Regions from separate parts of the Streptomyces sp. NPDC003077 genome, predicted to be linked through region 2. Evidence: riboswitches for the same ligand, from Rfam matches in the RefSeq annotation. Region 2 holds a riboswitch; each other region holds the start of a gene.

Region 1 (5,012 bases), on a different contig from region 2:
CAGCCGTTCGTCCACCGCGCGCAGGACGGGCAGCATGGTCCGGACGACGAACGGCACGCCCACCAGCGCCTGCGCCAGCGGCACCAGCCACCAGGAGGAGCGCAGGTCCAGCGGCGGCTCGTCCAGCGTGATCAGGAAGCCGAAGCCGACGGTCACCGCGGACACCCCGAGCGGCAGCATCAGCAGCGCGTCGAAGCCGCGCAGCAGCCGGCCGCCGTCCCGGCGGGCCAGCGCCGCCGCCGCCAGTCCGCCGACCACCAGGGCGATCGCCGTGGCCGCCGCCCCGTAGGACAGCGAGGTCAGCACCGCGTTCAGGGGCGCCCCGGAGAAGGTGCCGTTCGCGTCGGTGGAGGTCAGCGCCCGGTAGAAGGCCAGGGTGTGGCCGCCCTCCCCGGCGAAGGAGCGTTCCACCAGGACGAGCAGCGGCAGCACCAGAAGGACGGCGACGAGCAGCAGCGTCCCCCACAGCAGCGCCCACTGCCCGGTGCCCCGCGGCCGGCGGGCGGTGCGGGCCGGGTCGACGAGGGTGAGCGCCGTCTCGCGGCGGCGCACCGTCCAGGCGTGCAGGCCCAGCAGCGCGAGCACCGCGGCGAACTGGAGGAGGGTGAGCACCGCCGCCGTCGGCAGGTCCAGGAAGTCGGCGGTCTGCCGGTAGATCTCCACCTCCAGGGTGGAGAACCTCGGGCCGCCCAGGATCTGCACCACCCCGAAGGAGGTGAAGGTGAACAGGAACACCATCAGGGCCGCCGCCGCGACGGCCGGCCCGAGGGCGGGCAGCGTCACCCGCCGCCAGGCCGCGAACCGCCCGGCGCCCAGCACCCGCGCCGCCTCTTCCTGGCGCGGGTCGAGCTGGGCCCACAGTCCGCCGACGGTGCGGATGACGACGGCGTAGTTGAAGAAGACGTGCGCGAGCAGGATCGCCCACACCGAGGTGTCCAGCCGCACCCCCCACAGCTCGTCCAGCACCCCGCCGCGCCCGAGCAGCGCCAGGAACGCCGACCCGGCCACCACGGTCGGCAGCACGAACGGCACGGTCACCACGGCCCGCAGCAGTTGCTTGCCCCGGAAATCGAAGCGCGCGAAGACGTACGCGCCGGGGAGCGCGAGCAGGAGCGTGAGCCCCGTCGAGGCCGCCGCCTGCCACAGGGTGAACCACAGGACGTGCAGCACGTCCGGGTCGGTCAGCACCTCCCCGGCCCGCGCGAACTGCCAGTTCCCGCCGTCCTTCAGGCCGCGCCCGACGATGGCCGCGACCGGGTAGGCGAAGAAGACCCCGAAGAAGACGAGCGGCACCACCAGCAGTCCCAGCCGCACGGCCGCGGACCGCCCCCGGCGCCGCCCCGACGCCTTCCTTCTTCGGGATACCGCTACTTCAGAACGAGGGAAGACCACTGCTTGATCCACTGCTCACGGTGCTCGGCGATGTCCTGCGGCGGCACCGTCTCCGGCCGCTCGACCTTCTCCCCGTACTTCGTGAACAGCTCCGGCACCTCGGCGTCCGTCCGCACCGGGTTGACGAACATCTTCAGCGGCACGTCCTCCTGGAACGCCTTGCCCACCAGGAAGTCCAGCAGCGCCTTGCCGCCCTTCTCGTTCCGCGCGCCCTTCAGGAGGCCCGCGAACTCGATCTGCCTAAAGCACGTTCCGGTGGCCACACCGGTGGGCGCCTCCTTGGGGGCGGGCTTCTTGCCCAGCACCTCGACGGGCGGGCTGGAGGCGTAGGAGACCACCAGAGGCTTGTCGCCCTTGCCGCGGCCGGCGCCCGATCCGGAGAACCGGTCGTTGTAGGCCTGCTCCCAGCCGTCGACCACCTCGACGCCGTTGGCCTTGAGCTTCTTCCAGTAGTCCTGCCAGCCGTCCTCGCCGAACGCGCCGATGCTGCCGAGCTGGAAGGCGAGCCCCGGCGAGGAGGTCGCCGGATTCTCGGTGACGAGCAGGTCCTTGTACTGGGGCTTGACGAGATCGGCGAAGGTCTTCGGCGGCGCGATCCTGTGCTCGGCGAAGTAGGCGCGGTCGTAGTTGACGCAGGTGTCGCCGTAGTCGACGGGCGTCACCCGGTGCTCGTCCTTGTCGAGCTGGAACTCCGCCGGGACCTTCGCGAGGTCCTTGGCCGCGTACGGCGTGAAGATGCCCGCCTTCAGACCGCGCGAGAGCAACGTGTTGTCGATCCCGAAGAAGACGTCGCCCTGCGGGTTGCCCTTGGACAGGATCGCCTGGTTGACGGCCTGCCCGGCGTCCCCGCCCTTGCGCCGTTCGACCTTGTAGCCGGTCTGCCGGGTGAACTCCTTCAGGACGGCGTCGGAGACGGCGAAGGAGTCGTGGCTGACGAGCGTGACGGTCTTGGCGTCCGCCTCACCGCCGCTGCCGCCGCCCGATCCGCCGCACGCGGCGAGCGCGGTCATACCGGCCGCGACGGCGAGCGCGGTGGCGGTGAGCCGGGTCTTGGTGGTCACTGGATTCCTCCTGGCTGGCCAGGAAGAGACGCGGCCCCGCGCGAAGGCCGCGCGTCCACACGAAACGGACGAACGACCCCGCGCGGGGCGCAACAGCATGAGGAGACCGAACTTCCTACCCGGAATGACCCGGGCGAGGTTCAAGGGTCTGCGGCCCAAAGGTTGCCGCACTCTCAGCGCTGTGGCGCTCCCCTGTCGGAATGTGCATTTGTTCGATCACACCGTATCAGCGGACGGTCAGCGCTCCGAGGCCGCGAGCTGCCCGCACGCCCCGTCGATCTCCTGCCCGCGGGTGTCCCGGACCGTCACCGGCACCCCGTACGCCTCGATGGCCCGCACGAACGCCTTCTCGTCCTCGGGACGGGACGCCGTCCACTTCGAGCCCGGCGTCGGGTTCAGCGGGATCAGGTTGACGTGCACCCGCTTGCCCTTGAGCAGCCGGCCCAGCAGGTCACCGCGCCACGCCTGGTCGTTGATGTCCCGGATCAGCGCGTACTCGATCGAGACCCGGCGCCCGGACTTCTCCGCGTACTCCCACGCGGCGTCCAGCACCTCCCGCACCTTCCAGCGCGTGTTGACGGGGACCAGCGTGTCCCGCAGCTCGTCATCGGGCGCGTGCAGCGACAGCGCCAGCCGGCACTTGAACCCCTCGTCCGCGAACCGCCGCATCGCCGGGACCAGCCCGACCGTCGAGACGGTGATGCCGCGCTGCGAGATCCCCAGCCCGTCCGGCTCCGGGTCGGTCAGCCGCCGGATCGCGCCGACCACCCGGTTGTAGTTCGCCAGCGGCTCGCCCATGCCCATGAACACGATGTTCGACAGCCGCGCCGGCCCACCGGGCACCTCGCCGTCACGCAGCGCGCGCATCCCGTCGACGATCTGGTGGACGATCTCGGCGGTGGACAGGTTGCGGTCCAGCCCCGCCTGCCCCGTGGCGCAGAACGGGCAGTTCATACCGCACCCCGCCTGCGAGCTGATGCACATCGTGACCCGGTCCGGGTACCGCATCAGGACGGACTCCACGAGCGTCCCGTCGTGCAGCCGCCACAGCGTCTTGCGCGTGGTGTCGTCGTCACAGGAAATGTGCCGCACCACACTCATCAGGTCCGGCAGCAGCTCCGCGGCCAGCTTCTCCCGCGCCGCGGCCGGGATGTCGGTCCACTGCGCCGGGTCGTGCGCGTACCGCGCGAAGTAGTGCTGCGAAAGCTGCTTGGCCCGGAAGGGCTTCTCCCCGATGGCCGCCACCGCCTCACGGCGCTCGGCGGGACTGAGATCGGCGAGGTGCCGCGGCGGCTTCTTGGCTCCGCGCGGCGCGATGAAGGTGAGTTCTCCTGGTGCAGGCATGGTTCTTCAAGTGTCGCAGATCCACTCGTGGGGCCCTGGCGAGAGAGGGGTGGGGGTGGTCACCCGTGGGTGCCGACTGTCAGCGTTGGTTGGCCTCGCACGGCCCAGGGACGGCCCAGAGACAGGGAAGTCCATCCCCCGCGGCATGGCTGCGATCTCCGCCAGCGCTATGACGTTCGGCAACGGTTGGATCCGGATTGCATGGCGCAGTCTCGCAGAATCACCTTACTCTTCGTAGCGAATCGACTATCCTGCGCATTGACCCGCATGCTTTTAGTTGCTGACGCGAGTGGTGACATATGGCGGCAATATCTCAGGCTTCCTTCAAGCTCTGGCAGGGGATGAAGAAGTTCACCCCGGACATCCAGGTGGAGTCTCTGGAGTTCGGCAGTGGATCACCCTTTCCCGGGCAAAGCATCGAACTTGCACCCTTCACTATAATCTCCGGGCTGCACGGATCAGGGAAAAGCACCTTGCTGAAATGCATTTCGCAGTCACTTTGGTCCAGAGCTTGGAGATCCGACCAGCCGCCCTTTTTGGACATCGAAAACAGAGATAGTCCGCTCGGTGGAAGTGTCCGTGTCACAGTGCGCATGAAGGACGAGGGGATCTGCTACTCCGTAAATCTAGAGCGCAGGGAGGGGGAGGATGAAAGTCCAGCTAAGGTATGGCCGGACGTTCACACCACGATTGAAGTTCCGACTGAGATATCCATGTTCTTTCAAGACTCACGAAGGAAAAGCGTCCTTAACCTTCAAGATGGAGATGACTGGCTGCAAACCAGAAGATATCTGGATGCCCTGAGGGACATTCTTGGGATCTCGTACGAGGAGGTAATTTATCATCCGGTTAGAGTTGACAAGCAGCTTGGCCCCATCTTCCCATTCGTGCGAGCCCGGCGAAGAAATGACTGGATCGACTCATTCTCGATGAGCTACGGCGAACTTTCGGTGCATAGAATGAGATGGTTCGTGAGGCACCCTTACGAAAACACCGTAGTAATCTTGGATGAGCCGGAATCAAGTATTGCCCCCCGCGGGCATGCGGCCCTCGCCGATGACCTCGCTCGCCTGGCACGCGCTTCCCGGGTACAAGTGATTGCGGTCACCCATTCACCTAGCTTCATCACTAGAGTCCCACTAGAATTCGTGCGAATCTGTGTGCGCCGCAACGACGATCCATTGATCCTGCGCCCATCTCGCGAAGCAGATCTGC
Region 2 (5,012 bases):
GGCCGGGCGGCGATCACCGTCGGCATGGAGACGACGTCGGTGGCGCGCGGCAGTGTCGTGTACGTGCCCGCGGGGGTGCCGCACAAGTTCCACCACATCAGCGAGGACCTGCGGGTCATGGTGGTCTTTTCTCCGCCTGAGAGCTGAGGGGCACCCCCGGGAACCCGTAGGGGTCGGATCAGGGATCAGCCGGGGCTGCGGGGCCCCCGCGCGCGGGCGCGCCGACCTAGCATCGATGGTGCAGGGGGAGATCCGAGGCACGGAGCGCCGGGCGGGCAGGACGCGCCGGGCGGGACGTGCGAGGTGCTCCCACGGATGTAGGCGGCGCCCCGGCACGCGGGGTGCCGCGCCGCAGAGACCAGAAAGCAGGGCAGAGCAGTGGCTGCGAAAAGCGTGTTCGCGGGGCTTCCGTGGTGGGTGAAGTGGGTCGCGGTGCCGGTCGTGGTGCTCGTCGTCTTCGGCGGGCTGATCGGCAGCGTGGTCGGCTTCCTGGTGGGCCTGTTGTTCAAGATCCTGATCGCGGTGGTGCTGATAGCCGGGGTCGTCTACTTGGTGCGCCGGGCCAAGGGGGCTTCGTCCTCGTCGGCCTCCTCGTCCTCGAAGGGAGATTGGTGAGCCGGGGAGAGGGATGAACTCCACCGCCGGGACGCACGACACGACCGGCACGCCCATCAGTATCTAAGGGCTCACTCTTTGTGATCTGCTTGCATCTGACAGACGATGGCGGCAATAGGGCTACGGGGGATGATTCCCGGCCGTATTCGACCACTGCGGGGCAGAGGCTGATGACCGACACAGTGCAGGCAGAAGTGATTATGAGCTTCCTCGTGTCCGAGGAACTCGCCTTTCGGATTCCGGTGGAGCTGACCTTTGACAGTGCCGACCCCTACGCCATCCACTTCACCTTCGACTTGCCCGGGGACGCCCCGGTGACCTGGGCCTTCGGGCGTGAACTGCTCCTCGACGGGCTCAGCAGACCCTCCGGCGAGGGCGACGTGCGCATCGCGCCCTCCACGGCCGGTCGCCTCGGGGACGTCTTCATCGGCCTCCAGGTCGGGGACGAACGCGCGCTCTTCCGGGCCGGCGCCCCGCCCTTGGTGGCCTTCCTGGACCGTACGGACCGACTGGTGCCGATCGGACAGGAGGAGGTGCACGACACGCTGGAGACGATGTTGGACCGCATTCTTTCCGAGGCGCAGAAGGCGGGGTGAGGCACCGGTACGACGGCACCGGGAGCGCCCCGGGGCCCCGTCAGTGCTTGCGCCGCCGTCCCCGTCCCCCGCGCCTGGCCGCGGCCCGGCCGACGGGAGCGACCGGTACCGGGCCGGACAGCGGGTCCGAGGCGGGACCAGGCCCGGGCACACCCCCGGACGCCGCCGCCCGCTCCTCGCCGTACGGCGCGCCGGCCTCGTACGCCGCCGACGCACCGGACGCCGCCGACGCACCGGACGCGTACGCCTCCGCCCCGGCAGCAGGGGAGGGCGCACCACCACCGGGCACCACCGCCCGTCCCCGGCCCTTCGGCGCGCGACCCTTCGGTGTGCGGCCCCTCGCCGCGCGGCCTCCCGGCGTGCGGTCCGCCGAGACGACCAGCACCGCGAGCAGCGTGGTCAGCGGGACCGACGCCACCAGTCCCACGCTGCCGACCAGCGTGCGCACGATCTCCTCCGCGACCAACTCGCTGGTGGCCACGGTGCCGACGTCGCTGCGCGCGATGGAGAACAGCAGCATCAGCGGCAGCGCCGCGCCCGCGTAGGCGAGGACGAGGGTGTTCACCACCGACGCGATGTGGTCCCGGCCGATCCGCATGGCCGACCGGTACAGCGTGCGCCAGTGCGTGGAGGGATCGGCCTCGTGCAACTCCCAGACGGCGGCGGTCTGGGTCACCGTCACGTCGTCGAGGACGCCCAGCGAGCCGATGATGATGCCCGCCAGCAGCAGCCCGCGTATCTCGATGTCCGGGTAGAGGCCGTGCACGAGACCGGTCTGGTCGTCGGTGTTGCCGGTCAGCGCCGCCCAGCCGATGAACACCGAGCCGAGCAGCCCGATCAGCAGCAGCGAGACCAGCGTGCCGAGCGCCGCCACGGACGTGCGGGCCGTCAGGCCGTGGCACAGGTAGAGCGCGATCAGCATGATCGCGCTGCCCCCGACCACCGCCACCAGCAAGGGATTCGAGCCCTGGAGGATGGCCGGGAGGATGAACAGCGTCAGCACCCCGAAGCTCACCACCAGCGCGACCAGCGCGAGGACGCCGCGCAGCCGGCCGACCACCACGACCGCGCCGGCGAAGACGGCGGCGAGCACCCACATCGGGACGGTCCGGTTCACGTCCGTGACGGAGTACTGCAAATCCCGCGGCGCCTTGGGCGCGTAGGAGACCACCACGTCCTGCCCGGCCGTGTAGCGGCGGGAGGCGTCGGGCGTCACGATCGTCTCGAAGGTGCGGCCCTTGTCCTTGCCGGTCGTGACCTCGACCTTAGCCCGTTCGCAGCGGGCGCCGCGCTTCTCGGCGCCGGGCCGGGCGCCCGCGCCCCCCTGGGGCGGCGGCTGTGGCTGGGCGTGCACCGCGGCGCAGTCCACCTCGTCCACCGAAAGGACCTTGGCCTGCTCGGTGGGCTGGTCGAACCCCACACCGGAGGGCGCGTGCCCGGGCGCCCCGCCCGGCCACAGCAGGACCAAACCGGCCACGACCGCGGCGGCGAAGGGGATCAGCACCGCCGCGACGACCTTGCGCAGATGGCGGGAAACGGGCGCGGCGGGACCGTGCCCGTGCGCGTGCCCGTGGGAGTGGCCGGACGGGGAGGACTCGGTACGCGTCACCGTCCGATCATCGCAAGAACCGGCAGGGCCCCCTGTGCACCGCGCCACATCGGCGGCTACCGTAGGGGCACCTTTGCAATCGCGGGAGCTCGGAGCACCGGGCTGAGAGGGCGCTGACCTCCGTGGGCCGCCGGCACCAGCCGGCGTCGGACACGGAAACCGCTGCGTCGACCGCCGAACCTGTTACCGGGTAATGCCGGCGTAGGGAGTGGGTCTTCATGACTCTGCAGGATGCACGCGTGTCCGAAACCAGTGGCTCCGCCCAGGAGATCGGCTGGCACAAGGGCTACCTCACCGGTTCGCGGCCGGACCTCCGGGTCCCGGTCCGGCGGGTGCACCTCACCAACGGCAAGGACGTGACGCTGTACGACACGTCGGGGCCGTACACCGATCCGAACATCGAAACGGACGTCCGCCGCGGCCTCGCCCCGTTGCGGGAGAACTGGATCATCTCCCGGGGCGACACCGAGGAGTACCCGGGCCGCCCGCCGCGGCCCGAGGACGACGGCCTCAAGCACACCTCCCCGCGCGGCGGCCTGAAGAACCTCGACGCGGTCTTCCCCGGCCGCCCCCGGCTGCCCCGCCGCAGCCGGGACGGCCGCCCCGTCACGCAGCTCGCCTACGCGCGGCGCGGCGAGATCACCGCGGAGATGGAGTACGTCGCCCTCCGCGAGAACGTCACGCCCGAGTTCGTCCGCGACGAGATCGCGGCCGGACGTGCCGTCCTGCCGGCGAACGTCAACCACCCGGAGATCGAGCCGATGATCATCGGCAAGAACTTCCTGGTGAAGGTCAACGCCAACATCGGCAACTCCGCCGTCACCTCTTCCATCGAGGAGGAGGTGGAGAAGATGACCTGGGCGACCCGCTGGGGCGCGGACACGGTCATGGACCTCTCGACCGGCCGCAACATCCACACCACCCGCGAGTGGGTGCTGCGCAACTCCCCCGTCCCCATCGGCACCGTCCCCCTCTACCAGGCCCTGGAGAAGGTCGACGGCAAGGCGGAGGAGCTGTCCTGGGAGATCTACAAGGACACCGTCATCGAGCAGGCCGAACAGGGCGTGGACTACATGACGGTGCACGCCGGCGTGCTGCTGCGGTACGTGCCGCTGACGGCCCGCCGCAAGACGGGCATCGTCTCCCGCGGCGGTTCGATCATGGCCGCCTGGTGCCTGGCGCACCACAAGGAATCGTTCCTCTACACGCACTTCGAGGAGCTCTGCGAGATCCTGGCGGCGTACGACGTCACGTACTCCCTGGGTGACGGCCTGCGGCCGGGCTCGATCGCCGACGCCAACGACGAGGCGCAGTTCGCGGAGCTGCGCACCCTGGGCGAACTCAACACCATCGCCAAGCGGCACGGTGTGCAGACCATGATCGAGGGCCCGGGGCACGTCCCGATGCACAAGATCAAGGAGAACATCGACCTCCAGCAGGAGATCTGCGAGGAGGCGCCGTTCTACACCCTCGGCCCGCTGACCACCGACATCGCGCCCGCCTACGACCACATCACCTCCGGCATCGGCGCCGCGATGATCGCCTGGTGGGGTACCGCGATGCTCTGCTACGTCACCCCCAAGGAGCACCTGGGCCTGCCCGACCGCGACGACGTGAAGACCGGCGTCATCACCTACAAGATCGCGGCACACGCCGCCGACCTGGCGAAGGGCCACCCGGGGGCGCAGGAGTGGGACGACGCGCTGTCCGACGCGCGGTTCGAGTTCCGCTGGGAGGACCAGTTCAACCTGGCGCTCGACCCGGAGACGGCACGGGCCTTCCATGACGAGACCCTGCCGGCCGAACCGGCGAAGACGGCGCACTTCTGCTCCATGTGCGGGCCGAAGTTCTGCTCGATGAAGATCTCCCAGGACATCCGCCGCGAGCACGGCGGCGACCTGGCCGTCGACGTCGAGGCCGGGATGGCGGAGAAGTCGAAGGAGTTCGCGGCGGCGGGCAACCGCGTGTACCTGCCGATCGCCGACTGAGCGCACGGAGTACGGCGACGAGGGCCACGGACCGACCGGGAGCGGACTCCCCAGGCCGGTCGGCACCCGTAGCCGCACGCCGTCAGTAGCCGCCCCCCGCCCGCAGTCGGGCGGCCCGCGCATCCGCACGTCCGCCGACAACGGCGACAGCCGGGCCGCTGATCATCAGCGGCCCGGCTGCGCCGCACTGCCCGTGGTGGCCCG
Region 3 (5,012 bases), on a different contig from region 2:
GCCGCGCACCCCAGCTCCATGGCGAGCGCGGCGTCCGACGCGGTGCCGGCGCCCGCGTCGAGGATGACCGGGACGCCCGCGCGCTCGGTGATCAGCTGGAAGTTGTGCGGGTTGCGGATGCCGAGGCCGGAGCCGATCGGCGAGCCCAGCGGCATGATCGCGGCGCAGCCCGCGTCCTCCAGCTTGCGGGCCAGCACGGGATCGTCGTTCGTGTAGGGCAGGACGACGAAACCGTCGTCCACCAGGGTCTCCGCGGCGTCCAGCAGCTCCACCGGGTCGGGGAGCAGCGTGCGCTCGTCGGCGACCACTTCGAGCTTGATCCAGTTGGTGCCCAGTGCCTCGCGGGCCAGCCGGGCGGTGAGCACCGCCTCGCCCGCCGTGAAGCACCCCGCCGTATTGGGCAGGACGCGGATCCCGTGCCGTTCGAGTACGGACAGGACCGAGCCCTGCACGGTCGGGTCCAGTCGCCGCATGGCAACCGTGGTCAGCTCCGTACCGGAGGCGATCAGCGAGCGCTCCAGAACGTCCAGGCTGGGCGCTCCTCCCGTCCCCATGATCAGACGGGAGTGGAAGGTGGTGTCGGCGAGGGTGAGCAGATCGTCGGCCATGGTGGGATCAGCCTCCCTGCACGGCGGTGAGGACCTCGACCCGGTCGCCGTCGCCGAGCGGCGTGGCGGGCCACAGGCTGCGCGGCACGACGGCTTCGTTGAGCGCGGCGGCCACGCCACTGGGGGCCTGGGTGAGGGTGGCGACGAGCCGGTCGAGGGTGAGTCCGCCCGGGATCTCCCGGGACTCGCCGTTGACGGAGACGGACACGGTGGTGGCGGTCACTGGCGGGGCCTTCCTTGTGCGGGCGGGTGTGAAGACAGATGGGTGTTCATGAGAAAGCCGCGTTCGCTGAGGGGGAGGGGGAGGGGGTGGGAGGGCGTTGGGTGAGGGGGCCACAGGCATGGCGGCGGCCCCATGGGTGGCGGGGCACGAGGCATACAGGAGGAGCGGCGGGCCTTATGGGGGCACCGTTACGCCGACTGCTCCTGAAGCGCGCCTTCCCGCGCCCCCGCATTGAGGCCGTGCTCGCCGGAAAGGGCACGTTCCCCGGTCGCCGTGCCGCCCGTCCCCGTCCCTGCACCCGTCATCGGCGGGAAGCGGTCGGGCGTGAACGGACGGGCCTCCTCCGGGAGCCGCCCCGAGACCAGCACCTCGGCCATCACCTCGCCCGTGATGGGGGTGAGCAGCACGCCGTTGCGGTAGTGACCGGTCGCCAGAAGGAGGCCCGGCAGCGTGGTCGGCCCCAGGAGCGGCGCGTTGTCGGGGGAGCCGGGCCGCAGTCCGGCGCGGGTCTCCACCAGGGGCAGCTCGGTGATGCCGGGCAGGAGTTCGTGCGCGTCCCGCAGGAGTTCGTAGACGCCGCCGGCCGTGACGGTGGTGTCCCAGCCCATCTCCTCGCTCGTGGCGCCGAGCACCAGCTCGCCGTTCTCCCGAGGCACCAGGTAGACGGGGCCGCCGCGCACCACGGCCCGGACGGTCCGGGACAGGAACGGCGGGGCCCCGGCCGGTCCGGCCGGCATCCGCAGCCGCAGGACCTGGCCCTTGACGGGGCGGACCGGCGGCAGCACGGCGTCCGGCACCCCGGCCAGCCGCCCGCTGAGGCTGCCCGCCGCCAGCACGACCTGACCGGCCGTCAGGACCGTCCCGTCGGCCAGCTCCACCCCCTTGGCCCGCCCCGCGGCGACGATCAGCCGTTCGGCCTGAGCACGGTGGAAGGCGACCCCGGCGCGCTCGCAGGCGGTGAGCAGCGCGGCGGTCAGCCGCCGCGGGTCCACCTGGTGATCGCCGTCCACCCGCAGGCCCCCGCGCACGCCGGGCGCGAGCATCGGCTCCAGGCGGCGGCACTCGCGCCCGTTCAGCCACTCGGATTCCAGGCCCGTTCGGTGCTGGAGGGCGTGGAGTTCGCGCAGGTGGGCGCGGTCGTCGGCGTCGAGGGCGACGGCGAGCGTGCCGCACCGCCGGTAGCCGACGTCCTGTCCGGTGGCCTCCTCCAGTTCGGCGACGAATCGCGGATAACGGCGTGCCGAGGCGAGGTTGAGTCCCAGGAGGGTCTCCTCGCCGTAGTGCAGTTCGCTGACGGCGGCCAGCATCCCGGCCGCCACGTGCGCCGCCCCGCCCCCGGGCGCCGGGTCCACGACGGCGGCGCGCAGGCCCCGCAGGGCCGTCCGCCAGGCCGTGACCAGGCCGATGACGCCGCCTCCGACGACCAGGACATCGGGGTGCGGTGCGGTTGTCGCAGCAGGTGCGTGCATGGGTGTCCAGCCCCTCCCTTCGCCGGCATGACCCGGATCAGGTTCGTACGGTCGGAGGCCGCAGCAGCCTCCCTCTCAGCCCGATGCGTCAGGGCTCCCGCGAGTGCGTGTTCCCGTCACCCTAGTACGGGCCGCCGACGGGTCGTAAGGGAGCGCCCCCTCGGGCACCGGCGGGGCGCCTGAGGGCGCGGAGGGGCGGATCGGGCGCCCTGAGATGGTGCGCGACCGGCGTCCGGGCTTCTCTCGTGCCCCGTGTCACCGGTGGTCACGCTGTGTCGCACATCTCGTCGCGCGGTGCTGCGAACGCCGAAAGATGCCGTTTTACAGTGATCGGGTGAGCGAGCAGAGCAAGGCCTTCGAGACCACACCTGACCGCACGCGACGCGTTGTGATCGTCGGCGCCGGGATGGCCGGCGTCCAGACGGCGGTCGCGCTGCGCGAGCAAGGCTGGCGCGGAGTGATCACGCTCGTCGGCGCCGAGCCGCACCCGCCGTACGACCGGCCGCCGCTGTCGAAGGCGGTCCTGCTCGGCAAGGCCGAGGGCTCGGCCTTCGACGTGGACTTCCAGGCGCTCGGCATCGATCTGGACCTCGGTCGTTACGTCACGGGGCTGGCGGCCGGGGCCAAGGTGGTCGAGACGGACACCGGTCCGATCCCGTACGACCACCTCGTGATCGCCACCGGCGCCGAACCGGTCACACTGCCCGGCAGCGAAGGCGTGGACGGGGTCCACATGCTCCGCACCCTGGACGACGCCACGCGGCTGCGCCCCATACTGGCGGACCAGTGCGACGTGGTCGTCGTCGGCGCCGGATGGATCGGCGCGGAGTTCGCCACCGCGGCCCGCGAGGCCGGGTGCCAGGTCACCGTCGTCGAGGCCGCCGACCGCCCGCTGGCCGGCGCGCTGCCCGCCGAGGTCGCCGCCCATATGACGGGCTGGTACGCGGACTGCGGCGCGCGGCTGCACACAGGGACGCGGGTCGCCGCCATCGAGAAGGGCGCGGTCGCCCTCGCCGACGGCACGACGCTGCCCGCCGACGCCGTCGTGGTGGGCATCGGCGCCCGGCCCGCGACCGGCTGGCTGGCCGGTTCGGGCGTCGAACTGTCCCCCCACGACCGCTCCGTCCTGGCCGACGAGCGGCTGCGCACCTCCGTCCCCGACGTGTACGCGGTGGGCGACTGCGCCTCCTTCCCGTCCGCCCGGTACGGCAGCCGGCTGCTCGTCCACCACTGGGACAACGCGCTCCAGGGCCCCCGCACCGTCGCCGCCAACATCGCCCGCGGCGAGGCGGAGGGCCAGGTCTACGACCCGGTCCCGTACTTCTGGTCCGAGCAGTTCGGCCGCTTCGTCCAGTACGCGGGGCACCACGCGGAGGCGGACGAACTGATCTGGCGCGGCGACCCGGACAACGCCGCCTGGTCCGTGATCTGGCTGCGGGACGGCCGCCTCGTCGCCCTCCTCGCCGTCGGGCGCCCGCGCGACCTGGCGCAGGGGCGCAAGCTCATCGAGCGCGGCGCCGCCCTGGACCGCAGGCTCGCGGCGGACGCCTCGGTGCCCCTGAAGTCGGCGGTGCTGTGAGGCGCTGAGCCCCTGAAGTCGGCGGTGCTGTGAGGCGCTGAAGGCGACGCTCCGTCAGGTACGGGACGAGCGGAGACCCGGCCCTGGAAGGACCCGGGCCTCCGAAAAGCCGTGGGTTCACGGCCCTGCGGGGCGATGCGCCGGGTATCGGGCGGCGCCCGCCCGGCACCCCGAAGGCGATGCCCCGCTACCGACTGTCAGTGGGAGGTGGCAGGCTTGTCCCGTGACCGAGATTGACGCAAAGATCGATGGACTCGTCCCCGCCTGGCTCACCCTCCCCGACATCGCCGAACAGATCGGCGTCGAGGTGACCCGCGTGCGACAGCTGGTGAAGGAGGGCCAGCTGATCGCGGTGCGCCGCGGCGAGAACAGGGCACTGCACGTGCCGGCCGATTTCATCAAGGACGGCAAGGTCGTCAAGGGCCTTTCCGGGACGCTCACGCTCCTGCGGGACGACGGCTTCGCCGACGAGGAGATGCTGGAATGGCTCTTCACCGCCGATGAGACCCTGCCCGGCACGCCGGCGCAGGCGCTGCGGGAGAACCGCGGTACGGAGGTGAAGCGCCGGGCCCAGGCTCTCGCCGTCTGAAGCGGCCGTCCGACGTGTTCGTCCGACGTGTTCGTCTGACGTGTTCACCTGATGTGTTCGCCTGACGCTTTCGTCCCAGCCGGACGGCGAACCACGCGGTGGGGCCGGCCGAGACCGGCCCCACCGCCCCGGGCCAGGGGCGCGGATCTTCCCTTTCGCCCCCGCTTCCGGGGCCCCCTTCGCGGCGCTTGCGCCACCCTGTCCGCGGGGTCTCCCGGCCCCGGCTCGCGCGCCCTCCGCCGACCTGCGAGCGCGCTTTCCGCCCACCCGGAGCCTCCGCCCGTACGCACCTGCGTAATGTGGTCCGCGTTCCGACGCGTGGTGACGCCGACGTGTACGGCGCCGACGTACTGGACGCCGACCTGCCGGACGCCGACCCACGCACGCCGACGCGCGCGCGGCCGGAAGAAACCGGCCCGTACGCCCATGACCAGGGGGAAGCCGCCCGATGACCACCGCACGACAGGCCCTGGCCGACGCCCGTCTCTACCTGTGCACGGACGCCCGCAAGAAGCAGGGCGACCTCCCGCAGTTCCTGGACGCG

The links. A riboswitch is a leader RNA that binds a small molecule or an ion and turns the genes downstream of it on or off. The one in region 2 is predicted to bind thiamine pyrophosphate.
Region 1: it holds a riboswitch for thiamine pyrophosphate, as region 2 does, so the genes downstream of both, ABZX96_RS21830 (thiamine ABC transporter substrate-binding protein) here and thiC (phosphomethylpyrimidine synthase ThiC) in region 2, are expected to answer to the same signal.
Region 3: it holds a riboswitch for thiamine pyrophosphate, as region 2 does, so the genes downstream of both, thiO (glycine oxidase ThiO) here and thiC (phosphomethylpyrimidine synthase ThiC) in region 2, are expected to answer to the same signal.

The regions. Positions count from the first base shown of each region.
Region 1 covers NZ_JBEXNM010000033.1:32,595-37,606, forward strand. Annotated here, with positions in the region: gene ABZX96_RS21825 (iron ABC transporter permease) at 1-1,314, opposite strand, end outside; gene ABZX96_RS21830 (thiamine ABC transporter substrate-binding protein) at 1,368-2,453, opposite strand; TPP riboswitch at 2,548-2,657, opposite strand; gene rlmN (23S rRNA (adenine(2503)-C(2))-methyltransferase RlmN) at 2,691-3,797, opposite strand; gene ABZX96_RS21840 (AAA family ATPase) at 4,139-5,012, shown strand, end outside.
Region 2 covers NZ_JBEXNM010000010.1:11,540-16,551, forward strand. Annotated here, with positions in the region: gene ABZX96_RS09545 (cupin domain-containing protein) at 1-147, shown strand, start outside; gene ABZX96_RS09550 (DUF5326 family protein) at 379-615, shown strand; gene ABZX96_RS09555 (SsgA family sporulation/cell division regulator) at 786-1,211, shown strand; gene ABZX96_RS09560 (YibE/F family protein) at 1,252-2,820, opposite strand; TPP riboswitch at 2,892-3,045, shown strand; gene thiC (phosphomethylpyrimidine synthase ThiC) at 3,039-4,808, shown strand.
Region 3 covers NZ_JBEXNM010000007.1:83,293-88,304, reverse strand. Annotated here, with positions in the region: gene ABZX96_RS07400 (thiazole synthase) at 1-608, opposite strand, end outside; gene thiS (sulfur carrier protein ThiS) at 616-831, opposite strand; gene thiO (glycine oxidase ThiO) at 1,020-2,300, opposite strand; TPP riboswitch at 2,298-2,411, opposite strand; gene ABZX96_RS07385 (FAD-dependent oxidoreductase) at 2,707-3,879, shown strand; gene ABZX96_RS07380 (Rv2175c family DNA-binding protein) at 4,103-4,468, shown strand; gene thiE (thiamine phosphate synthase) at 4,917-5,012, shown strand, end outside.